3 regions of the Pseudarthrobacter sp. NPDC055928 genome follow, and region 3 is predicted to be linked to each of the others. Evidence: riboswitches for the same ligand, from Rfam matches in the RefSeq annotation. Region 3 holds a riboswitch; each other region holds the start of a gene.
The links. A riboswitch is a leader RNA that binds a small molecule or an ion and turns the genes downstream of it on or off. The one in region 3 is predicted to bind cyclic di-AMP.

Region 1 (7,053 bases), on a different contig from region 3:
CGCCCGAACCCCTAAAAGGGCCACCACAATTCACCAGCGATGGAGTTGCTGAAATACACCCCTTGATTTGCCGTGGTGTCCAGCTCCGCCGCCATCCGGACAAAAAAATTCCACCCCCGTCCGCCCCGGAAACCGCTGGGAGCGTCGAAGGGGGCCTGCTGGACGCCAGCATAGCCAGGGAAAGTCCCGGTTGATCGTCAGGGGAATCTGCCGCTGGGCAGCTTTCAGCTCGCTAGGCTGGGATTCACAGCCAGCGCACAGGAAGCCTAAAGCGGGGGCTCAACGACGCATCGGAGAGTTGTCCCATGGCCACTTCGCACTCCATGACCAACAACCTTCCCCAACTTACCCACCCGGACGGCTCCCCCATCCGTGCCTTGGTGGTCGACGACGAGCCCAGCCTCTCCGAACTGATGAGCATGGGCCTGCGCATGTCCGGATGGTCGGTGGCCGTCGCCGCTGACGGTCCCGAGGCTGTAAAGCTCGCCAAGGAGTTCCGCCCGGACGTCCTTGTTCTCGACGTGATGCTTCCCGGGTTCGACGGCGTCGAGCTGCTGACCAGGATCCGCGCCTTCGCGCCTGAAGTACCGGCGCTCTTCCTGACTGCGAAGGATGCCGTCCAGGACCGGATTGTGGGCCTGGCTGCCGGCGGTGACGACTACGTGACCAAGCCGTTCAGCATGGAGGAGGTCCTCCTCCGGCTGCACCGGCTAGTGCAGCGCTCCGGCGTGGCAGCGATGGACACCGCTGAGCTGGTAGTGGGTGACCTTGTCCTCAACATCGATACCCGCGAGGTGACCAGGGCCGGCGATGAACTGCAGCTGACTGCCACGCAGTTCGAGCTGCTCCGGTACCTCATGGAGAACCCCAGGCGCGTCATCAGCAAGGCGCAAATCCTGGACCGCGTTTGGAACTACGACTTTGGCGGGCAGGCCAACATTGTGGAGCTCTACATCTCGTACCTGCGCAAGAAGGTCGATGCCGTGCATCCGCCCATGATCCACACGGTGCGCGGCGCCGGATACGTCATCAAACCGGCGGACTAGGCCGTGCCCTCACTGCCTGCAGTGGCGCCCACGCATGGCCGGAGCTGGCTGAAGCCCTCCACCTGGCATCTGCGTACACGCCTTGTACTGGTTGCCATGGCCCTGCTGGTGGCCATCTGCGGCGCAGTTGGCCTCTTCAGCTACGCTTCCATGGACTCGTTCCTTACCCGCCAGCTCGACGAACAGCTCAGCCAGGCGGCCTCCCGGTCCAACGACCCCGGCCGGCCGCCGCTGGGCGGCTTCAACGGCAGGCCGGACCCGCTGGATTCCCGTGGGCAAAGCGTGGGTACGCTCAACGCCCGGATCCTGAATGGGCAGGTCAACAGCGCCGGATTCCTGGCCTCCGATACCACGCGTTCTCCCCTGTCCGCTGAGGACAAGGAGATCCTGCTGGCCCTCCAGAAGGATTCCCGCCCTGTGGACCGGACGCTCTCCAATGGCGAGTACCGGCTGATTGCAGTGGCAACGAACTACGGTGATGTCCTGGTGACCGGGCTCCCGCTCGCCGGCAAGGAAAGCACCCTCACCTCCCTGGTGTGGACCTTCGTTTTTGTTTCCCTCGGAGGGCTGGTCTTGATTGGCCTGGCCGGGACTATCCTCATCCGGCGCACCATGCAGCCGCTGGAGCAGCTTTCCGAGGTGGCCACACGCGTTTCGCGGCTCCCGCTAGACGCTGGCGAGGTGGCACTTGCGGTGCGCGTCCCGCCGTCGAACTCCAACCCCGGAACCGAGGTGGGCAGCGTGGGGCATGCGCTGAACCTCATGCTCGACAACGTGGCCAACGCGCTGCAGGCCCGGCAGCAAAGCGAGACCAAGGTACGGCAATTCGTTGCCGACGCGTCCCACGAACTGCGCACTCCGCTCACCGCCATCCGCGGTTACACGGAGCTAATGCGGATGACCGAGAACTTCACTCCGGATGGCCGGAAATCGCTGGCCCGGGTTCAGAACCAGTCCGAGCGCATGACCACGCTGGTGGAAGACCTGCTCCTGCTCGCCAGGCTGGACGAGGGCCAGCCGTTGAAACTCAGCGAGGTGGATCTGACGCAGCTGGTGATCGAAACCGTCAGCGACGAAAAAATCATCGCACCCGGCCACAACTGGCATCTTGAGCTTCCGGACGAGCCGCTTGCGGTCAATGCCGATGCGTCGCAGCTGCGCCAGGTGTTGGTAAACCTACTGTCCAACGCACGCAAACACACCGCTCCGGGCACAACGGTCACCACGGCCGTGATGAGGTCCGCCGACGGCAGTGCCGTGGTGACAGTAACGGACGACGGCGCTGGCATCCCGCCGGAATTCGTGGACCACGTTTTTGCCCGGTTTGCCCGCGCAGACGCGGCACGGACTGGATCTTCACGGTCCTCCGGCGCGGCGGCCTCGGAAGGGTCCAGCGGGCTTGGGCTGTCCATTGTGCAGTCCATTGTGGAGGCCCACGGCGGCAACGTGGAAGTGAACTCCCGGCCGGGTCGGACCCAGTTCACGTTGCGCCTGCCGGCGATCAACGGCTCATAGCAAGGCAACGCACCGGCGTCGTGATCTCTGTTACCAAAATGTGACTTAAGCGTCGCGCTCCTGTAGCGTCGATGGGGTGCGGTTCCCTTTGAGCCGCATATCCGGATGACGCCAAGCTCTGCCGCTTCCCGGATTCCGCTTGACCAGGCAGAGGCGGGGGACCCAGAGTCCCGGGCACTTAACTGCCCTTGGGGTGAAGCCAGCACGTGATCTTTCCGTGTGGCCGGATGCCCTCATCCGAACCCGACAGCTAACTCCGCAGGTGTGAGAGGCGATCCATCATGTCTGAATTCAAGGTACAAGCGCGCCCAGAGCGCGGTGCACATAAAGACAACGGCCGTGGCAAGACCGCGGCGCAACACACAAAAGCTTCGTCCCTGGGCAAGCGTGCAGCCGTTTTCGGTGCGGCCTGCGCCCTCCTCATCGGGGTCGGCGCAGCAGGCCAGGCTTCCGAATCCATGACTCCGGTGGCGGTCAGCGGGACCCAGTCCTCGGCGGCAGAGCTTGAATCCAACTTGAGGCTGGAAAAGGCCGAGATGCGGGCCAACCCGGCCCCTGAACCAGCTCCGGCCGAGATCAGCGTTGCCCCGCAGGCCGCCGAAGCGGCACCAGCACCGGCACCCGCACCAGCACCGGCACCCGCACCGGCCCCCGCCCCTGAGCCCGCACCGGCCCCCGTCGTCGCCGTCAACGATCCCGCCGGGGCCCAGGCCTATGCGGCGAGCCAGCTTGCCAGCTATGGCTGGTCAGCCGACCAGATGCAGTGCCTGCAGACGTTGTGGACCAAGGAATCTGATTGGACCACCACGGCCACCAACGCGAGCAGCGGCGCGTACGGCATTGTCCAGTCGCTGCCCGCCGAGAAGATGGCGAGCGCCGGGGCGGACTACCTCACCAACTACCGCACGCAGATCAATTGGGGCCTGAACTACATCCAGGAGCGCTACCAGTCGCCGTGCGGCGCGCTGAATTTCCACTTGTCGAACAACTGGTACTAAGCCGGTAATTGCGGCTTCCGCCATCCGAAGCAGCAGGCCCTGAATCCCCCGGTTCAGGGCCTGCTGCTTTTTGGCGTTGTATGTTCGCGGGGGCCGGACTTCCCTGACCTGCGGCTCCGGGCCATACTGGGGCCATGAAATTCACCACGACTATCCTGGGCAGCGGCAACAAGGCTGGTATTGAGGTTCCGGAGGAGGTTGTGACTGCCCTGGGCGCAGGCAAGCGCCCGCCGGTAGTGGTAACCATCAACGGCAAGAGCTACCGGAGCAGCATCGCGGTGATGGGCGGTCATAGCCTGGTTGGGGTGAGCACCGCCAACCGGGAATTCACCGGCGTAGAGGCTGGCGACACTGTTGAAGTGGATCTGGAACTCGACACGCAGCCCCGGATCATTGAAGTCCCGGATGACCTGGCCGCAGCCATGGCCGCCGAACCGGATGCCCAGGCGTTCTATGCCACCCTGAACTACAGCGCGCAGCGCCGTTATGTGGAGCCGCTCGGGGATGCCAAAACGGAGGAAACCAGGGCGAGGCGGATCGCGAAGGTCGTAGCCGACCTCAAAGCCGGAAAGAAATAATCCGCCGTCCTGCGGCGTCCGTTTCCACCGAGGCCGTGACCGCGGTGTAATCCGGGATATGGAGCACTCCCGCCGGTAATTCGCCCGTGTTTGGGCCCACCGCCACGGTCCGGATGCCCGCAGCCACTCCGGCCGCGATTCCAGCCGGGGCATCCTCAAAGACCACGGCATCCTCCGGCGCCACGCCCAGCAAACCGGCAGCGGTCAGGTAGCCTTCCGGATGCGGCTTGCCGCGCGTCACGAGGTCAGCCGTCACGGCAGCGGCAGGCATGGCCAGTCCAGCGGCATCCATGCGGATGTCAGCCAGGATCCGGTCCGCCGACGTCACCAGGGCCACGGCATCCGCGGGCAGGCTCCGGAGCAGTTCGGAGGCACCGGGCAGCGCAACGATGCCGGAAGTCCGCACCCGTTCCATGGCACCAAGTTCTGCAGTGAGCGCAACGATGTCGGCACCGGCAGGCGCGAACCGGCGCACGGTATCGCCTGCCTGGACGCCGTGGGAGGTGCGCAGGATCTCGGCGATGTCCAGGCCGTAGCGGGCGGCGAACTCGCCCCACACCTGCTCCACGACCGCTGTGGAGTCCACCAGCGTGCCGTCCATGTCAAAGAGGACGGCGCGGCAGGTCAATGTTCGTGTGGCAGCAGGAATGGGCAGGGTCATGAACCCCATTTTGCCCTACGTATTGCCTGAGGCGCCGCGCCCCGGTATGTACTGCACGGCCCACTTGTTCCCGTCCGGGTCCGCAAAGTACACGAAATGTCCCCAGTCCTGGATGTCGATATCACTCACGTCCACGCCGTTGCCCTTGAGGTGGTCATGGGCGGCTTGGATGTCATCGACGACGATCTGCAGGTTTGGTGCGCTGCCCGGAGGGGCATCGGTGAGCCCTTCGCCGATGCTGATCGAGCAGGCCGAGCCGGGCGGCGTCAGCTGGACGAAGCGGATGGAATCGCTGGGCCGCTCGTCGAAATCCGCGTTGAACCCCACCTTGTTGACATAGAAGTCCTTGGCGCGGTCGACGTCGGAGACGGGTACAAAAACGAGTTCAAGTTTCCAGTCCATCCGCACAGGCTAACGGGCCGATGCTGAATCCGGAACCCCGTAACCCCTGGCCAGAGCCGTCCGGCCGCTGCGGGGTCCCCTCGCCCCGCCCTGGCTATCCCGCGATCCCGTAAAGGCGGTCGCCGGCGTCGCCCAGTCCGGGGACGATGTAGGACTTCTCGTTGAGCTTTTCGTCGATGGACGCCAGGACGATGGTCACGTTGGCGTCGGACAGTTCCTCCTCCAGCTTGGCCAGCCCTTCAGGAGCGGCCAGCAGGCAGATGCAGGTGACGTCGGAGGCGCCGCGCTTGAACAGGAACTTAATGGCTTCGCGGAGGGTGCCGCCGGTGGCAAGCATGGGGTCCAGGACGAAGATCTGCCGGTCGGTGAGGTTCTCGGGGAGGCGCTCGGCGTACGTGATGATGTCCAGGGTTTCCTCGTCCCGTGCCATGCCGAGGAAACCCACCTCAGCGGTGGGGACCAGCTTGGTCATGCCTTCAAGCATCCCCAGGCCGGCGCGGAGGATGGGAACCACCAAGGGCGTGGGCTTGGTGAAGGCTGTGCCCACCGTGGTGCTCACGGGTGTCTCGATGGTCACCGGCTGGGTGCGGACATCGCGGGTGGCCTCGTAAGCCAGGAGCGTCACCAGCTCTTCCGTCAACTGCCGAAAGACGGGGGACGGGGTGTTTTTGTCCCTCAGGACAGTGAGCTTATGGGCGACCAGCGGGTGGTCCACAACGAGAGTGCGCATGCGTCAAAACTACCATCCGGGCATGGCGCCCCCGGGCCGGGAATCAGCTCGTATGATCGTCCCGGAGGACGGGGTGCTCGAACGTTGGCGCCGGGCCCACGTGCTCGTGTTTGCGGGTCAGATGGAACAGCCGGTGGGCCAGGATCACCATGCCCACCCAGGCCAGGCCCAGGAACCACCCGGCCATCACGTCCGTCAGCCAGTGATGGCCCAGGAACACCCGGCTCAGGCCCATCGCGATGATAAAAACCGCCCCGGCAGTGATGGCTGTGATCCGTGCCCAAAGGATCTCGAATTGCAGGCACATGATGTACACCAGGACGCCGATCACCACGGTGGTGTTGAGGGTATGGCCGCTGGGGAATGACGGCGAGGTCTCATACGGCGGGACGGCTTCGGCGTGGTCCGGGCGGGTGCGTCCCACCAGCCGTTTGCCGATAGTGGTTGCGAACGTGGAAACGGCCGCGGCTCCGCCCACCAGGATAATGGGCCGCCAGGTCCTGCTCAGGAAGGTAAGCCAGGCTGTGAGGATGCTGGCCAGGATGGGCATGCCGATTCCGCCGCCGATGTTGGTAAAGGCCGTTACCCCTGCGTCGAGTTCCGGGCTACGCAGGTTCTGTGCCAGTTCCAGCGCGGGCAGGTCCAGGGATGCCAGGCCTTGGTCGTCCACGACGTCGTCGTACACCTCGGCTCCCAGCAGTGCCATGATGACGACCAACGCGCCGCCCACCAGCAACGTGATCCACAGCGCGGCATACGGCTTGAACCATTGGCCCAGGCGTTCCCTCAGGGTGTCCATGTCCACGGTGCCTCCCCGGCGTCGATGCTTTGCAAGGCTGGATATCCCTCGAAACTATCATTGAGCCATGGTCGCCGCAGAAAAAACCCACCACGAGTGGATGGGTCTTGCCTTGGACGAAGCCCGGCGCGCGCTTGCTACTGAGGATGTGCCCATCGGTGCCGTGGTGATAGGGCCCGACGGCGCGGTGCTCGGGGCCGGCCGGAACCAGCGGGAGGAACTGGGAGACCCCACTGCCCACGCGGAGGTGGTGGCCATCCGGGAAGCTGCCGAACGGTTGCGTGCGCGCTCGAAGCTGGGCGGGGGCACTGGGGACGGCTGGCG
Region 2 (7,053 bases), on a different contig from region 3:
ACGAAACGGTCCAGGCGGACTTCCGTGATCCGGCGGTCGTCATGCAATGTAAGCCCTCTTTAACGCTTGAAACTGGATCAAAGTGTCCATTCGATGGATAAAATCTACTGCGTCGTAGCTTAATAACCAAGCCTCGGCGGGTCCGGCTGCGTGCCAGTTGCTTATCCTCGAAGTTCCGCCGGATCCTCGGCCGGAACAGGGACGGTGATCCTGTGCTGCCCGGCGTAAACGTTCAGGCTTGTCCCCCGGCTGAACCCCGCCAAGGTCATTCCGGACGCCTCGGCGAGTTCTACCGCCAGGCTGGAGGGCGCGCTCACGGCAGCCAGCACCGGGATGCCAGCCAGGGCCGCTTTCTGGACGAGCTCGAAGGACGCCCGCCCGGATACCTGGAGCACCAGTCCGGACAGCGGAAGCATCCGTTCCCGCAACGCCCAGCCAACAACCTTATCCACGGCGTTGTGCCGGCCAACATCCTCGCGGAGGCACAAAAGCTGCACCCCGCCGTCGTCCTCTACCCTGAACAGCCCGGCGGCGTGCACTCCCCCGGTGACGTCGAACACCGCCTGCGCCTCGCGGAGACGGTCCGGCAGCGACGCGAGGACTTCCGCGGGCACCGAGACCGGGTCCTCGGCAGGGCTGTAGTGCGATGACTTCCGCACGGCTTCGATCGAATCGGTGCCGCAGATGCCGCACGAACTGGACGTATAGACGTTACGGCCGATCGTCGGGACGTCCACGTCCGGACGCAGCTGTGCCTCCACGACATTGAACGTCTGCACGCCGTTTTCGTCCTCCCCGGCACAGAACCGCAACGACACCAGCTGCTCAGGAGTCCAGATGATCCCCTCGGACACCAGGAACCCGGCAACGAGGTCAAAGTCATCGCCTGGAGTGCGCATCGTGACCGAGAAAGACAGGGAGCCCAACCGGATCTCCAAGGGTTCCTCCACGGCCAGGGTGTCTTCCCTGTGCCGTATGGGGAACTCGAGGGCCTGGGGGGACCCGTCCAGCACGTACCGGTGGACCTTGCGGCGCTGCGTCACACGGCCCATAGCTGTGCCCCGTCCTGCCGGCGGAAGCCATGCAGTATGTCCCGTTGCTGCCGTCGATGGCCAGGGTGCCTGTTCATGACTCCATCATTGCAAGGGCAAGGGCACTAAGCCAGCGGCGCCACGGTCAGCCCAGCAGCGCGCTCCAGTCCACCGGGCCTGCCGGTGCCGCGGGCTTGGAGCCGGCCTTCCGGGCAGCCCGTGCAGGGGTCTTGGCCTTGGTTCCGGGTTTTTCTCCGGTGGCGAGCGGCGGCCCCCACGGCAGCGCGAATGCCGGGACTGCTTCACCGAGCTGCACCCCGTGGGGCGGCACCACCATCACACCGTGGGCGGACGCCAACCCCCGCATCATGCCGGGGCCGGTGTGCTGGGCCGGCGACGCCATGCCGTACAGCAGCCGGAACGGGATCAGCCGGGTACGGCCGGGATCAGGCTCGATGGTGGTTCCGGAGGGGACTTCCTGTATTTCCGGCATGGACCCGTGGCCAAGTGCCGCGAGTAACGGCGCGCCTACGGTGGACAATGCCATCATGGCGGCCAGGGGGTTTCCGGGCAGCCCGAGAACAAACCGTCCGTCGGGCAGCTCCGCGAGGACAGCGGGATGGCCGGGCCGCATGGCGATCCCGTCGATGACCAGCCGTCCACCCAGTTCGGCGACGGCCTGGCGCAGGTGGTCAGTTCCCGATCTGCCGGTACCGCCGGTGGTGATGACGACGTCGGCAGGCACGACGGCGGGAACCTCACCGCCGGGCTCGGCGACGTCTTCCAAGGCAGTGAGCCAGTCTTCGTAGGAGTCGCCGATCTTTTCCTGCCCGGCGGGAATGCCCCCCAGCATTTCCACGACTGCAGCCAGCTGAGGACCAAATGTGTCACGGACCTGCCCGGGCGCCGGCAGTCCATGGGTCACCACTTCGGAGCCGGTCAGCAGGAGTTTGACCACCGGCTTGCCTTGCACCAGGAGGTCGTCATGGCCGGAAAGGGCCGCCACGGCAAGGTGGGCGGGATTGAGGGTAACTCCTGCCTTGACAAGCACGTCACCCACGGCCGCTTCCTCCCCGGCTTTCCTGATGTGCTGGCCGTTCTTCGGTTCGCCGGGGCGGGCGCCGCCGCCAACCATCAGGACCGGGAGGCCGTCGTCGTCAGTGCCCAGCACTGCGCTTTCGCTGCGGAGCACGGCCTTGGCACCGGCCGGGATCAGGCCACCTGTGACAATGGGGCTGGCCTGGTGCGGCGCCAGCCGCTGCCCGGCCTCGGCCAGGATCCAGGGGCCGCTGCCGTTGACCGCCCAGCCATCCATGGCGGACGAGGCGTAGTGCGGCATCTCCTGGAGGGCTGTGATGTCCTCGGCAAGCGTCCGGCCAAGGGCCTGCTGCAACGGAACGCGTCCCGGGGGTATCGGCACGGCGCAATCGAACGCAGCCTGTCGGGCCTCTTCCCAGGTGTGGGCCAGATGCCTGGTTTTTTCGTCGTGAGTGTCCTGCCTGGGTGCGTCGTCGTTGTCGCCGGGGGCAGCCGTCATTCGCGCGGAGTCCCGGCGGATTCAGAATCGTAGTCCACGGCCAGGGACCGTGCCACGTCCATGGCAGCGGACATTGACGCGGTGTCCGGCGCCTTCCCCGAGCCTGAGGCCAGGCCGGCGGCGAAGCCTGCGATAAAGGTGGTCAGGGGCGCTGCGGGCCGCACTACCGAATGTGCAGCCACTCCGGCGAGCGAGAGGATGGCATTGACGTCTATCTGGACGTCTTCGAGTTCGTAGGCCTGAAGGAGCGCCCTGCACCATTCTTCCAGCGTCTCATCCTGGCTCTTCACTGTATGCCTCCCATTCAACTGCGGCCATGCAGGTCCGGTACCTCATCGTGGTTCCCGGCCGGCCACTCCAAGCGCGGCGGCATCATCCCAGGTGTCTACGTCATCCGTAGAGCCCGCCGGGACGGTGACAAGCTGCACGTCCAGCCTAGCAAGGAGAGCGGATACTGAACCGTTCATTAAGGCCCCGCGGGAGTCAAGGTCCTGTACTGAACGGTGGAGTGCGGGAGTGCTGTAAAAGCCCACCAGGGGTTGGCGGTGGCCATCCGGCGAAATGGCCATGGCGCCGTCGCCAGGACCAAGCGACCGCCGAAGGGCATCAATGGCCTGGCCCACCCTGGGCATGTCGCAGGCCAGCAAGAGCGTGAAGGGAGGACGCGGCCCCGCGGTTCCATCGAGCGCGGCCAAGCCTGCTGCAATGGCCGACGCCGGACCGGCAAACGGCGGTTCTTCCCGGCACCTGAGGACCCCCTCGGGCAGGGGGCCCGGGTCCGGGCCGACCACCACGACCCTCCGGGCACCCCCGGCTGCTGCGAGGGACCGCTGCAGGAGGGTGGCGCCGTCGTAAATCAATGACTGCTTGGGGACGCCACCCAGACGGGACGAACGGCCGCCCGCAAGGATTACCGCGTCAAATTCGTATGTATCAGGAGCCACCACTCCAGCCTAGCGGGGCGGGAATTATCCGTGCTTTCAGCCGGGTCAGGCAGCCCGTTCAGGCAACAGGAAGGGATCCCACGCCGGTGTGGGTTTCTCCAGCTCCTTGATTTGCCAGATGGTCCCATGCGGTGGTTCCGGGGTGAACCGGAGCTTCCACCCCATCTCCCCCGGCGTGTGGTCGCCTTTGACGTTGTTGCAGCGCAGGCAGGCGGCCACGAGGTTTTCCCAGGAATCTGCACCGCCGCGGGACTTGGGCTGGACGTGGTCAATGGTGTGGGCTGCTTTTCCGCAGTAGGCGCACCGGTGTCCGTCCCGGCGCAGCACGCCACGGCGGCTCACGGCGGTGGTCTGGTTGTACCGGGGGCGGATGTAGCGGTTCAGGAGGATCACGGACGGGCGGCCCAGAATCTCCTGTGGCCCCACTACGGGGTCCTCGCCTTCGGCTACAACGCTTGCCTTCCCCGTGAGCACAAGGACCAGCGCCCGGCGGAAGGTGATTACCGCCAGCGGTTCATATCCAGCATTCAGAACGAGAGTGCGCATGCACGTACCTCTTCACGGCCGCACCCGTCAGGGGCGCGAGGGCCGGCTGCCCTCGGCATGTCCGGGCTATGGATCGACACCACAAGAGTAAACAAAGAAACCCGGGATCAACTAATCCATGGTTTCGGGGTGCGCCCGTGTCGATCGCCTCTTACCGGGTCTGGGCCCGGCTGCGTCGTTAAAGCGCAAGGACCCCCGCCGTAGGGCGGGGGTCCTTGCCAAGCGTTGCTACGGAAATTAGCTGACGCGGATGAAAACCGGGCCGGAGCCAACGTTGGCGCTGAAAACAACGGTCTGGTTGCCGTTGTAGCCACCGTGTACGGCCTGGCCGTTGCCGGCGTAGACAGCCACGTGGGCAACGCCCGCACCGCCATCGGCGTAGTAGATCAGGTCGCCGGGCTGGGCCTCGGCGGCACTTACGGTCTGGCCCAGGGACAGGTAACCTGCAGGCCAGTCGTGGAAGTTGATGCCCACAGCGGCCAGGGAGTTGGTGACCAGCATGGTGCAGTCCTGGTTGACGCCCAGCTGGGCGTAGGCTGCGGACAGGATGGCCTGGCCCTTGCTGCTGGCGGCCACAGGTGCCTTCGGAGCTGCAGCCGCTACCTTGACGGTGGAAACAGCCTGAGCGGCGGGTGCGGGAGCCTCAACCTCAACCTCAGGCTCAGGTTCCGGCGCTTCAACCACGGGAGCCGGCGTGGTGGTCACCGCGGGCTTCTCGTAGGAGATGGCAATGGTGGAAGCGGCCGAAATGACCGCCGGAGCGGCAACCTCAACCTCAACGTTGGAAGCGGAAGCCGATTCGCGCTGAACGTTGGTGTCTGCAGCGTTGGCGGCGATACCACTGGTCAGGACCAGGCCGGAGGCAGCAGCGATAACCGCGGCCTGGCGACCCATGCCACCGGCGTTGTCGCCGAGGGCCTTGGCAATGACAGCCAGCGAGTTGGTCGTGGTGACCTCCGCGCGGTGCCGTGCAGCAATTGCACGTGTAGTCATTATTTCTCTCTTTCGTTTTCCTCAGGACCGCACAGGCAGGCCAAGGGCTTTGGGTGCGCCGGCATCTTGGGGGTACGCCGGCACACCCCGAACGGGGATTTAGCGAAAAGTGTTCTAGCGGGCGCGGTTCTTCTACTTCAGGGTGTAGAAGGATCCGCCGCCCGTGGAGGCCACGGAGTGCAGCAGCGTTCCCTGTGACGGGTTCAGGGCGCTGATCATCATGCCGTTGCCAACGTAGATGCCTACGTGTGCGCCGCCATTCTGCATAACAAGGTCACCGGGAGACGGTGTTGACGTGGGGGTCATTGCCGTCCACGCGTTTACACGGGGAATGCTGATGCCTGCCTGGGCGTACACCCACTGGGTGAAGCCGGAGCAGTCCCAGCCGCTGGGCGAGGTGCCGCCCCAGACGTAGGGGTGGCCGATTCCGGTGTAGGCGATTGCGGCCAGGCCGGAGGCGGCCGCGGAAGATACCGCGTCCGTCAGCTTGCTGGCTGCGGGGGCCTTTGCATCTGCTGCCCGTTCCGTGTCAGTGGACTGTGCACGGACCGTTTCGACCTTCGGGGCCGGCGTGGTCTTGACCACGGGGCGTTCGAAGGAGACGGTGGCGGTGGGGGCAGCGGTGACGGCAAGCGCCGTCTGCGAGCCGGACTCGGTGGAGGCGGAAACGCCAGCGGTGGTGTCCGCTGCGTTGGCCGGAAGCCCCATGCTCAGGATCAGACCTGATGCAGCTGCGATGACAGCAGCTTGGCGACCGACGGTCCCGGCATTTGCACTGACAGCCTTGGACACGGGGCCCAACGGGTTGGTGCGAACCGTTTGTGCGCGGTGACGCGCAGAATTATGGCGTGAAGACACGAAGGTAGCCTCTCCCAATGCCTACGAGGTGAGCTGTCGGATTCGGATGGGAGTTCACCCGGCCACGCCGCTTCCACAGGAAGCTTTGCGACTTAACCCCAAGGCCTTCGAACTTCAAAGGCCAAAATTGGTTCCCCCGCCCCTGCCAGACGATGTCATGCGAACGGACCTTGAGCGGTGGCAGAGCTAGGCAATCCACTCAAGAACGTCAACTTCGGAAAAGTTGACGCAAGTTAGACGGTACAGCAGTTCAGAGCGAATGTCACATTCAGGTCACGGCATGTCACGCAAATGTGAGAGTTTTCCATCAGTTGGGCTAGAGCCAGCCGGTGGGGTCAACGACTTCGCCATTGACCTGGACCTCGAAATGGAGGTGGCAGCCTGTGGAGGCGCCGGTGGTGCCGCTGAGCGCCACTACCTCGCCTCGGCTGACCGTTTGGCCAACCTTGACGTTGAAGGAAGACAGGTGGTTGTACGTCGTTTCAAGGCCGTTGCCGTGGTCCACGACCACGCGGTTACCTCCGCCAAACTGGTGCCATCCCGCAAAGGTCACAGTGCCGCTGGCGGCCGCCAGGACAGACGTGCCGCACTGTGCCACGTAGTCCTGGCCGCGGTGGAAGTCACCGGAGCCGCCAGTGATAGGACTCACGCGGTAGCCGAATGGGGAGGCCGTAACCAGGCTCGCCAGCGGAGCACCGAGGCTGCCGGCCGAGGCGGCCCGGGTGATGGACCCCGCCGACTGGGCGCTCAGGAGTTGCTTGAGTTTGCCGTCCGGATCACCCATGGTGACTACGGATGAGCGGCTGAAGTCGATTTTTGCGCCTGCTTCGGCGGAAATTTCAGGCTGCGGAGCTGCGGAAACAGCCGATGTCTGCTGACCGGCGTCCGGCGTGGCCAGGACGGGACTGGTGGCAGGGACGGTGACTGTGAGCACCAGGCCGGTGGCCGCGAGGGCGATGCCGGCCTTTTGGCCCACCCCACTGGCCGCTGCGAAGTCAGTGATTTGCCGGAAGGGTCCCCGGCGGCGGCGCGCATCGCGCTGTGGATCCCGGGGCCTGTCCGCGGCCACAGCTGCAGCAACGCGGGGCGCTGCTGCGGGGCCCGCTGCGCGGCGGCGGCCCCTGGAATTCTGCATGGTCAAGAA
Region 3 (7,053 bases):
CTGCGCTTCTTCCAGCGAATTGATGGCGTACCTGACCGACGTGGGGCTGCTGCCGAGCCCGGCAATCTGCGGGAAGATGAACCACATCCAGTGGCCCGTCTTCCTGCCCAGCTGCAATTCGTCCAAGGCCCGGCTGTAGGTGCCGCCGTGGTCTTGAGCCTCGACAAAACGCTCGAGGTCGTAGGGATCGCTCATCTCCGTCTCCTTCTCTCAGGTGTTTCAGGCTACTTCTGCGGTCAGGGATGCTGCGTGGCGGATCCAGCCATCGGGGTCCTGGCTCCAGCGGGTGATCACGACGCCGGCGCGCTGCCGGCCAGGTCCGTCCAGCACCTTCAGGAGCGGGACTACAACGTCGTTGATCAGCGGGATTACCAGCTCACCGCTGTGCGCGGATCTGATAAAGCCCTCGAGCCTGGTCAGGTCCGTATGCCGCAGCATGGCCACCCGGGACTGCAGCAGCACCACAGCGGCGAGGCGACGCTCATAGACGGGCTTCCTGCCGGGTCCTGGTTGGCCCCAGAGCAGTGAGGCCAAGGCCACCACGTCATCGCGGCCAAGGTCCTTGAACTTCCGTCCGGCGTCGCGGACGGTTCCCCGGACCGCCCCCACCGACGCACCATAGGAGCCCAGGGCACCGCCCATCCGGGACTCCACCTCGTCCGCCCGGTACCAGGCTCCTTCGTTCTGCAGCGTGGCATCAATGAAGTCCGCGGCATCCAGGACTGTCTGGTTCACGGCTACCGTCCGCGGCGCCCGGTGGAGGCATGCTCCAGGCAATAGGGGGTCCATGGCCTGGCCTCCAGGCGGCCCTCGGCGATAGGCACGCCACATACCTCGCACACGCCGTAGGTGCCATCGGCAACTCGTTGCAGGGCAGCTTCCACCTGAGCCAGGCCCGAGCTGCTCTGTTGCAGCAAGGCCGAGGCCTGGGACAGCTCGAAGGCGATGGTGGCACCCTCGGGGTCGTGCTCGTCGTCGACGTTGGAGTCCTGGCGTGCAGCATTGGTTGAGGAAATGTCCGCCCGCAGCGCCGGAAGCAGGGCAAGCTTTCGCGCACGCTCTTCCTCCAGCAGGATCCGGAACCGCTCAAAGTCAGCCATGGGAAAAGCCTACGCCGCGGCACCTTCGCAGGACTCGACAAGTGGCACTCAACGGAGCATGCTGTCACTCGTAAGCGCCTCAGATGCCGCCTGGTAATCCGTTTGACGCCGCGGGTGATTCCTACCCCATTCCACCGGGGCATGACTCCTGGGTGGACGGCGACCAGGCCCTCGTCGGCATTGAATTCGTCAGCGCCGCCGAATTTGCCAATCCAGCACCGGACTCCGCCTAGCCTTCGCGTCAGCGCCCGGCCGGGTCAGTACCAGTTGTATTGGACGGAGTGGTTCCAGGCCCCGCACGGAGACGTGTACCGGTCCCGGATGTACCCGAGGCCCCACTCGACCTGCGTCCGGTAATTGGTGAGCCAGTCGCTGCCGGCGCTGGCGTACTTCCCGGCGGGCAGCGCCTGGGCGATCCCGTAAGCGCCGGAGTAGGGGTTGGTGGCCGTGGTCAGCCAGTTGGATTCCTTGGTCCACAGCTGCGCCAGGCACAGGAACTGGTCCTGGCCCCAGCCGTAGGCGGACAGCCGGCCCGAAGCGTAACTCTTGGCTCCGGCGGGGTCGTTGACGGCACCGCCAGGAACGGAAGGGACGACGACGGGCGGCGGGCTCGGCGTCGGACCAGGGGCGGGAGGCGGAGCCGGCGCCGGCGCCGCCGGAGCAGCTGGGCCGGCCGGTGCGGCGGGCCCAGGGTTCACCGGTTTCTGGGCGGCGGCCAGGGCCGCGGCCTTGGCCGCCGCCTCGGCCTGTTGGCGGGCCTGTTCCTGCGCGGCGGCGCGCTTAGCTGCCTGCGCGGTCTCGTAGGCAGCCAAAGCCGCCTGGCCCTGCCGGAACTCCCCTTCGACGGCGGCAGTGGTGCCCTTGAGGGATGCCAGCTGCGCGGTCAGTTCCTGGCTGTGCTCCTGCTGCTCCGCAACCTGCCGTGACATGGCCTGCTGGGCCGCCTGGGCGGCGTCGAGCTTGCTCTTGGCTTCCCCTGACAGCCGTTCGCGTTCAGTCCTCGCTGCCCTTTCCTGATCGGCGAGGGCATTGGCGACCCGTTCGGCAGCCGCGGATTTGTTCACCAGGGCCGCGGTCTTGTCGCTGACGATCTGGACGATATTCAGACCCTGGATGCTGTTGGTCTGGACGGCGTCGAGGGCGACGAAGAATCCCATATTGGTGCCGCCGGTCTTGTACGACTGGGCTGCCAGGGCGCCGATTTCCTTTTTGTACTGCCCGAGTTCCGCTGTGACGCGTGCAGTCTGTGCGGTGAGGACGTCAACCCTTGAGCTGGCAGCCTGGAGCGCTGCGTCCGCCGCGGCGTATTCGGCAGCGGACGTCACGGCAGCGCCACCCAGTGCCTCAGCCTGCGTCTGCAGCCCACCCAACAGTTCGTTGATCCTGGTGACCTCCGCAGCCTTACCGGCCTCGCTTTGCTTGGCGTTTTGCACGTCCTGCCAGGAGGGGTAACCGCCTGGCGGAGGATCGTCGTCGGCATGCGAAGGCGCCGTGGCGAGCGGGGCCGCCAAAACAACCGCCAGCAGGCCCGCAACGGCAGGCAGCCTCATTCTTTGAGCAAACCGGGACATAGTTGGTGAGCTTACCGGGCGAAACTCTTGCCTAGTGGATGCTGGTCCAACATTGTTATCCAGCAGAGATCCCTCCCGTAGCAGCCCCAGGGCAGGCCTCCTTTACCACGCATCAGGCCTCAATCTGAGGATAAAAACGCCAGACGGCCTCTTTTGTTACGTGATTTCAATCACACGGCACCAGCTGTCGCAGCATATACCGCTATCGGGGCCTGACCTGCAACGTCATTCCACACACGGAAGAACCCCACCCGAAGATAAGGTGGCTTTTTGGCCTACATTCCGTTACCGGAATGTGACATTCCAAAAGAGCAGAGGTTATGGTCGAGCGGTGTCCTGGCTCAAGCCGGGGCATTCCCGTCAGTATGCCGAACCCTGCCGCTGAACCGGGACCCCAGTTACTTTCACTGGCAGGGACGGGGGAACCACGTTTCCACGGCTTCGTTCCGAAGCCTTGGGGTTAAGTCGATATCGCTCCGTCCCGTACGGAGCCGTAACCGGCCGGGTGTCTCCGACCCGAACCCGACAGCTCACCCCGCAGGCATGGGAGAGGCGATTACCCGTGTCAAAAAACTCCACTGCCGCACGCCATCGTGCGACTTCTGTCCGCCCCACCGTCCTGGTTGGCCTGTCTTCCTCGGCCAAAGCCCGCGCACTGACGTTCGGCCGGCCCGCACTTGCCGCAGTTGCCGCGTCCGGGCTGCTCTTTAGCGTTGGCACCCCGGCGCAGGCCGGCGTCCACGGCCCGGACTCGTCCGGGACCGTCAATGTGCAGGGCCAGACCAGCGCACCGGCCGCCGTTGCACCGGCCGCGGCTGCCGCTCCGGCCGCCGCAGCCACTGTCCACACGGTCGTCTCAGGCGACACCCTGGGCGCAATTTCCGCCGCCTACGGCGTGGCCCTGAACGACGTCCTGGCTGTGAACGGCCTGTCGCTGACCACCATCATCTACCCCGGTGACCAGATCCAGATCCCGGGTGCCGGCTACACTGCTCCGGCTCCGGCTCCGGTGGCGAAGGCAGCCGCAGCGCCCACTGCCCCGGCCAACACCGGCGTCCAGCTGGCTTCCACTGCCGCCCCGGCGGCGCAGGCACCGTCCGGCTCGCTCGGCGCTGCCATCCTGGCTTCCGCCTATTCGCAGCTCGGCGTTCAGCAGGACTGCACCGCCATGGTGGAGAAGGCACTGCGCTCGGTGGGCAAGAGCGTGGGAGACCTTGCACCCACCCAATTCTTCGCGTACGGCACCGTGGTGGGCACCCCTGCAGCCGGTGACCTGGTCATCACCGCCGGCCACGTGGGCGTCTACGCCGGCAATGGCCAGGTTGTTAGCGGCGGCGTGGACGGTTACAAGACCGAAGTCCACTCCATCAGCTGGTTGTCGGGAGCGTCCTTCGTCCGCGTAGCGTGAGTCCGGCCGGTTCGACGGCGGCGGGCGGCAATCAGCCGCCTGTCGCCGTCGTCCCCCGTTTTTGTTCGCTCAGGTTCCGCAGAACGTCCGGTAGCTGCCGAAGTCAACAGGCGCGGGACCGGCGTAGCGTTCCAGGCCGGGGCGCTCAGTGTACGGCTGCGTCAGGACGTCCACCAGGCGGTGGAACGGGTCCAGGTCGCCTGCGGTAGCGGCGCCCAGGGCTTCTTCCACCAAGTGGTTCCTGGGGATGTAGACAGGGTTCACCCGGTCCATCATGTCTGCGTCCGGTGCCAGGGCGAGCCACTTCTTGGTCCACGCGTCAAATGCTCCTGGGTCCGTGAACATGGTACGGGCTGCGTCGGGTGTACCGCGGGCTGCGGACCCGAGGCCCCGGAGGAACGAGGTGTAATCAACCTGCCCCTCTTCAAGCATTGCGAGCAGGTCATTCACCAGAGGCCCCGCTTCGTCGTCCCTTGCCTCCGCGCCGAGCCCCAGCTTGGATTTCATCCCGGTGGACCAGGCCGTACTGTACAGGTTGCGGAACGCGCCCAGTGACTCCACAGCGAGCGCAACGGCCTGCTCCTGATCCTCGTGGAGCAGGGGCAGAAGCGCCTCGGCCAGCCGGGTGAGGTTCCATTCAGCGATGACTGGCTGGTTGGCGTAGGCGTAACGTCCGCCGGCGTCGATGGAGCTGTAGACCGCACCGGGGTTGAAGGCATCCATAAACGCGCACGGTCCATAGTCGATGGTCTCGCCCGAGATGGTCATGTTGTCCGTGTTCATTACCCCGTGGACAAATCCTACGAGCATCCACTGGGCCACCAGGGACGCCTGGGCGGCGATGACCGCATCGAACAGCGCGAGATAGGGCTGGTCCGCCTTCGCGGCGTCCGGATGATGGCGGCTGATCGCGTGGTCGGCCAGCCGACGGAGGAGCTCCGTGTCGCCGTTGACCCGGGCGAACTGGAAACTGCCCACACGCAGGTGGCTGCTCGCAACGCGGGTCAGCACAGCCCCGGGAAGCATGGTTTCGCGGCGGACTGGCCGTCCCGTGGCCACGACGGCAAGCGACCGTGTGGTGGGAATGCCCATGGCGTACATGGCTTCACTGACGAGGTATTCGCGCAGCATCGGACCAACGACGGCGAGGCCGTCACCGGCACGGGCGAACGGGGTACGGCCTGAGCCCTTGAGGTGCACATCGCGGAGGCGCCCGTGAATATCCGTGACCTCCCCCAGCAGGAGGGCGCGCCCGTCTCCCAAGAGTGGCGAATAGCCTCCGAACTGATGCCCGGCGTATGCCTGGGCCACAGGCGTGGCACCTTCCGGGACCCGGTTGCCGATGAGCATCAGCGTCCCCTCCGGGGTCCGCAGCAACGCCGGATCCAGGCCAAGTTCGCTGGCCAGCCGCTCGTTCAGCACGAGGAGTTGCGGGGACGGAGCCTCCTCGGCCTGCCAGGGTACAGCAAGCTCCTCGAACTCCCGGGCGAAGCGGCCATCGAAGGTGAGCGTTGTTGACGTTGTGGTGCTCATCTTTCAAGACTACCCGCGCCTGCGGCGGGACCGGCGGCGTAAAATTTTTCGTACCGGTTCATCGCTGCCCAGGGCAGTCAGGGTAATGGGAAGGTCGCGGTACCCATGGTCAAGAATCCGTTCGGGCATCATCAGCACGAGGAACAGAAACCGCCCGATTCAGCCAAACACAGCCACCGGCCCTGGCTGAAGAGGGAGGATGCAGGTTTTGAACACGGGCGGAGCAGTCTCTTCTTCCTCGCCCATGACCTTCCCCAGCCGCCCACTGTGACCTGCATCCAGGGACATGAGATACCGGACGGGCAAACCACGTGCCACCACGGCCATCCCATCGGGTGACGCCGAGCGTCAGACGTGCTGCTTGAACCACGCCAACGTGTCGTTCCAGGCCGCCGTTGCCTGGGCCTCGTTGTACCGTTCACCGGTGTCGTTGTGGAAGGCGTGGTCCACGCCCGGGTAAACGGTCAGCTGGTGTGTGATGTTGTTGGCCGCCAACGCGTCCTTCAGTGCCGGCATGGCCCCCGTGATCCGCTGGTCCCGCTCGGCATAGACGCCGAAGACCGCGGCCTTGATGGCTGGGACTCTGTTGAGGTCCGGTGCCGGGCCGTAGAAAGCGGCCGTGGCTGCGAGCCCGCTGAGTTCCGTCGACGCCTGCCACGTGATTCCGCCGCCGAAGCAGTAACCGTTCATGGCGATCCTCGCCGGGTCCACGAAGTCCTGTGACGCCAGGTAGTCAAAGGCCGCGGCGAAATCGGCCACGTGGCGTTTGGCGCCGGCGCCCGTCAGCGCACCAGGTACGGCGTCGGCATCCATCCCCGCAGTCCCGCCCTCCCTGCTGAGCAGGTCCAGGGCCAGCGCACTGTAGCCGGCTTTGGCGAACCGCCGGGCAACGTCCTGGATGTGCGGGGTGAGTCCGCGGTTCTCGTGGCAGACCAGCACTGCAGGACCAGCCGCTCCCCCGTCGGGCCGGGCAAGGTAGCCCCTGATGTCGGTGCCGCTGGAGGGGAAGGTGATTGTCGACGTCGTCAGCCCTGTTGTTCCCTCGGGAACGGAGAGCGGGCTCTTGGCTCCGGGAACGGCACCGGCGGCCGCGGTGCCGTCGCCTGCCGCCGAGGACGTTGGAGAGGGGGTGGGCATGGGGTCGGTGCTCCGCGGGACTTCTTCGGGGGTGCAGCCCACGAGCAACATTGCGGCCGAGGTCGCTGCCATGCTTCCGGTGATGAAAGCGACGCGGCGGGTAAACGTGCGGTGGGTCATGTCCCCGGCACGGTAATCGTCGAAGAATTCCTCGATCAGATACTTCTCAAACTTGCCAAGCTGGATCATGGGAGCCTCCTGGGATGCCCAAACATCCTCCTCCGATGTCAGGCGACGGGCAAGGGGCGCCGGACGTTGCGGGGGTTGTTGTTTAGTGCGGATGCCGGCGTTTAGGAAAGGCGAT

Region 1: it holds a riboswitch for cyclic di-AMP, as region 3 does, so the genes downstream of both, ACFC25_RS06975 (hypothetical protein) here and ACFC25_RS15115 (LysM peptidoglycan-binding domain-containing protein) in region 3, are expected to answer to the same signal.
Region 2: it holds a riboswitch for cyclic di-AMP, as region 3 does, so the genes downstream of both, ACFC25_RS11665 (C40 family peptidase) here and ACFC25_RS15115 (LysM peptidoglycan-binding domain-containing protein) in region 3, are expected to answer to the same signal.

What each region holds. Positions count from the first base shown of each region.
Region 1 covers NZ_JBHJZH010000004.1:44,569-51,621, forward strand. The annotation lists gene ACFC25_RS06965 (response regulator transcription factor) at 306-1,046, shown strand; gene ACFC25_RS06970 (sensor histidine kinase) at 1,050-2,561, shown strand; cyclic di-AMP (ydaO/yuaA leader) riboswitch at 2,678-2,837, shown strand; gene ACFC25_RS06975 (hypothetical protein) at 2,843-3,559, shown strand; gene ACFC25_RS06980 (YdeI/OmpD-associated family protein) at 3,694-4,137, shown strand; gene ACFC25_RS06985 (HAD-IA family hydrolase) at 4,118-4,807, opposite strand; gene ACFC25_RS06990 (glyoxalase superfamily protein) at 4,814-5,200, opposite strand; gene upp (uracil phosphoribosyltransferase) at 5,295-5,930, opposite strand; gene ACFC25_RS07000 (phosphatase PAP2 family protein) at 5,974-6,729, opposite strand; gene ACFC25_RS07005 (nucleoside deaminase) at 6,797-7,053, shown strand, end outside.
Region 2 covers NZ_JBHJZH010000008.1:34,941-41,993, reverse strand. The annotation lists gene ACFC25_RS11700 (alpha-mannosidase) at 1-47, opposite strand, end outside; gene fdhD (formate dehydrogenase accessory sulfurtransferase FdhD) at 162-1,052, opposite strand; gene ACFC25_RS11690 (molybdopterin molybdotransferase MoeA) at 1,177-2,568, opposite strand; gene ACFC25_RS11685 (DUF6457 domain-containing protein) at 2,565-2,858, opposite strand; gene ACFC25_RS11680 (molybdenum cofactor guanylyltransferase) at 2,901-3,512, opposite strand; gene ACFC25_RS11675 (HNH endonuclease) at 3,558-4,058, opposite strand; gene ACFC25_RS11670 (NlpC/P60 family protein) at 4,296-5,051, opposite strand; gene ACFC25_RS11665 (C40 family peptidase) at 5,184-5,843, opposite strand; cyclic di-AMP (ydaO/yuaA leader) riboswitch at 5,914-6,077, opposite strand; gene ACFC25_RS11660 (M23 family metallopeptidase) at 6,226-7,044, opposite strand.
Region 3 covers NZ_JBHJZH010000012.1:30,638-37,690, forward strand. The annotation lists gene ACFC25_RS15090 (DUF1810 domain-containing protein) at 1-195, opposite strand, end outside; gene ACFC25_RS15095 (DNA alkylation repair protein) at 220-735, opposite strand; gene ACFC25_RS15100 (TraR/DksA family transcriptional regulator) at 738-1,100, opposite strand; gene ACFC25_RS15105 (hypothetical protein) at 1,184-1,333, shown strand; gene ACFC25_RS15110 (lytic transglycosylase domain-containing protein) at 1,358-2,650, opposite strand; cyclic di-AMP (ydaO/yuaA leader) riboswitch at 3,028-3,230, shown strand; gene ACFC25_RS15115 (LysM peptidoglycan-binding domain-containing protein) at 3,234-4,079, shown strand; gene ACFC25_RS15120 (YdiU family protein) at 4,149-5,612, opposite strand; gene ACFC25_RS15125 (dienelactone hydrolase family protein) at 5,961-6,938, opposite strand; gene ACFC25_RS15130 (ribonuclease Z) at 7,021-7,053, opposite strand, start outside.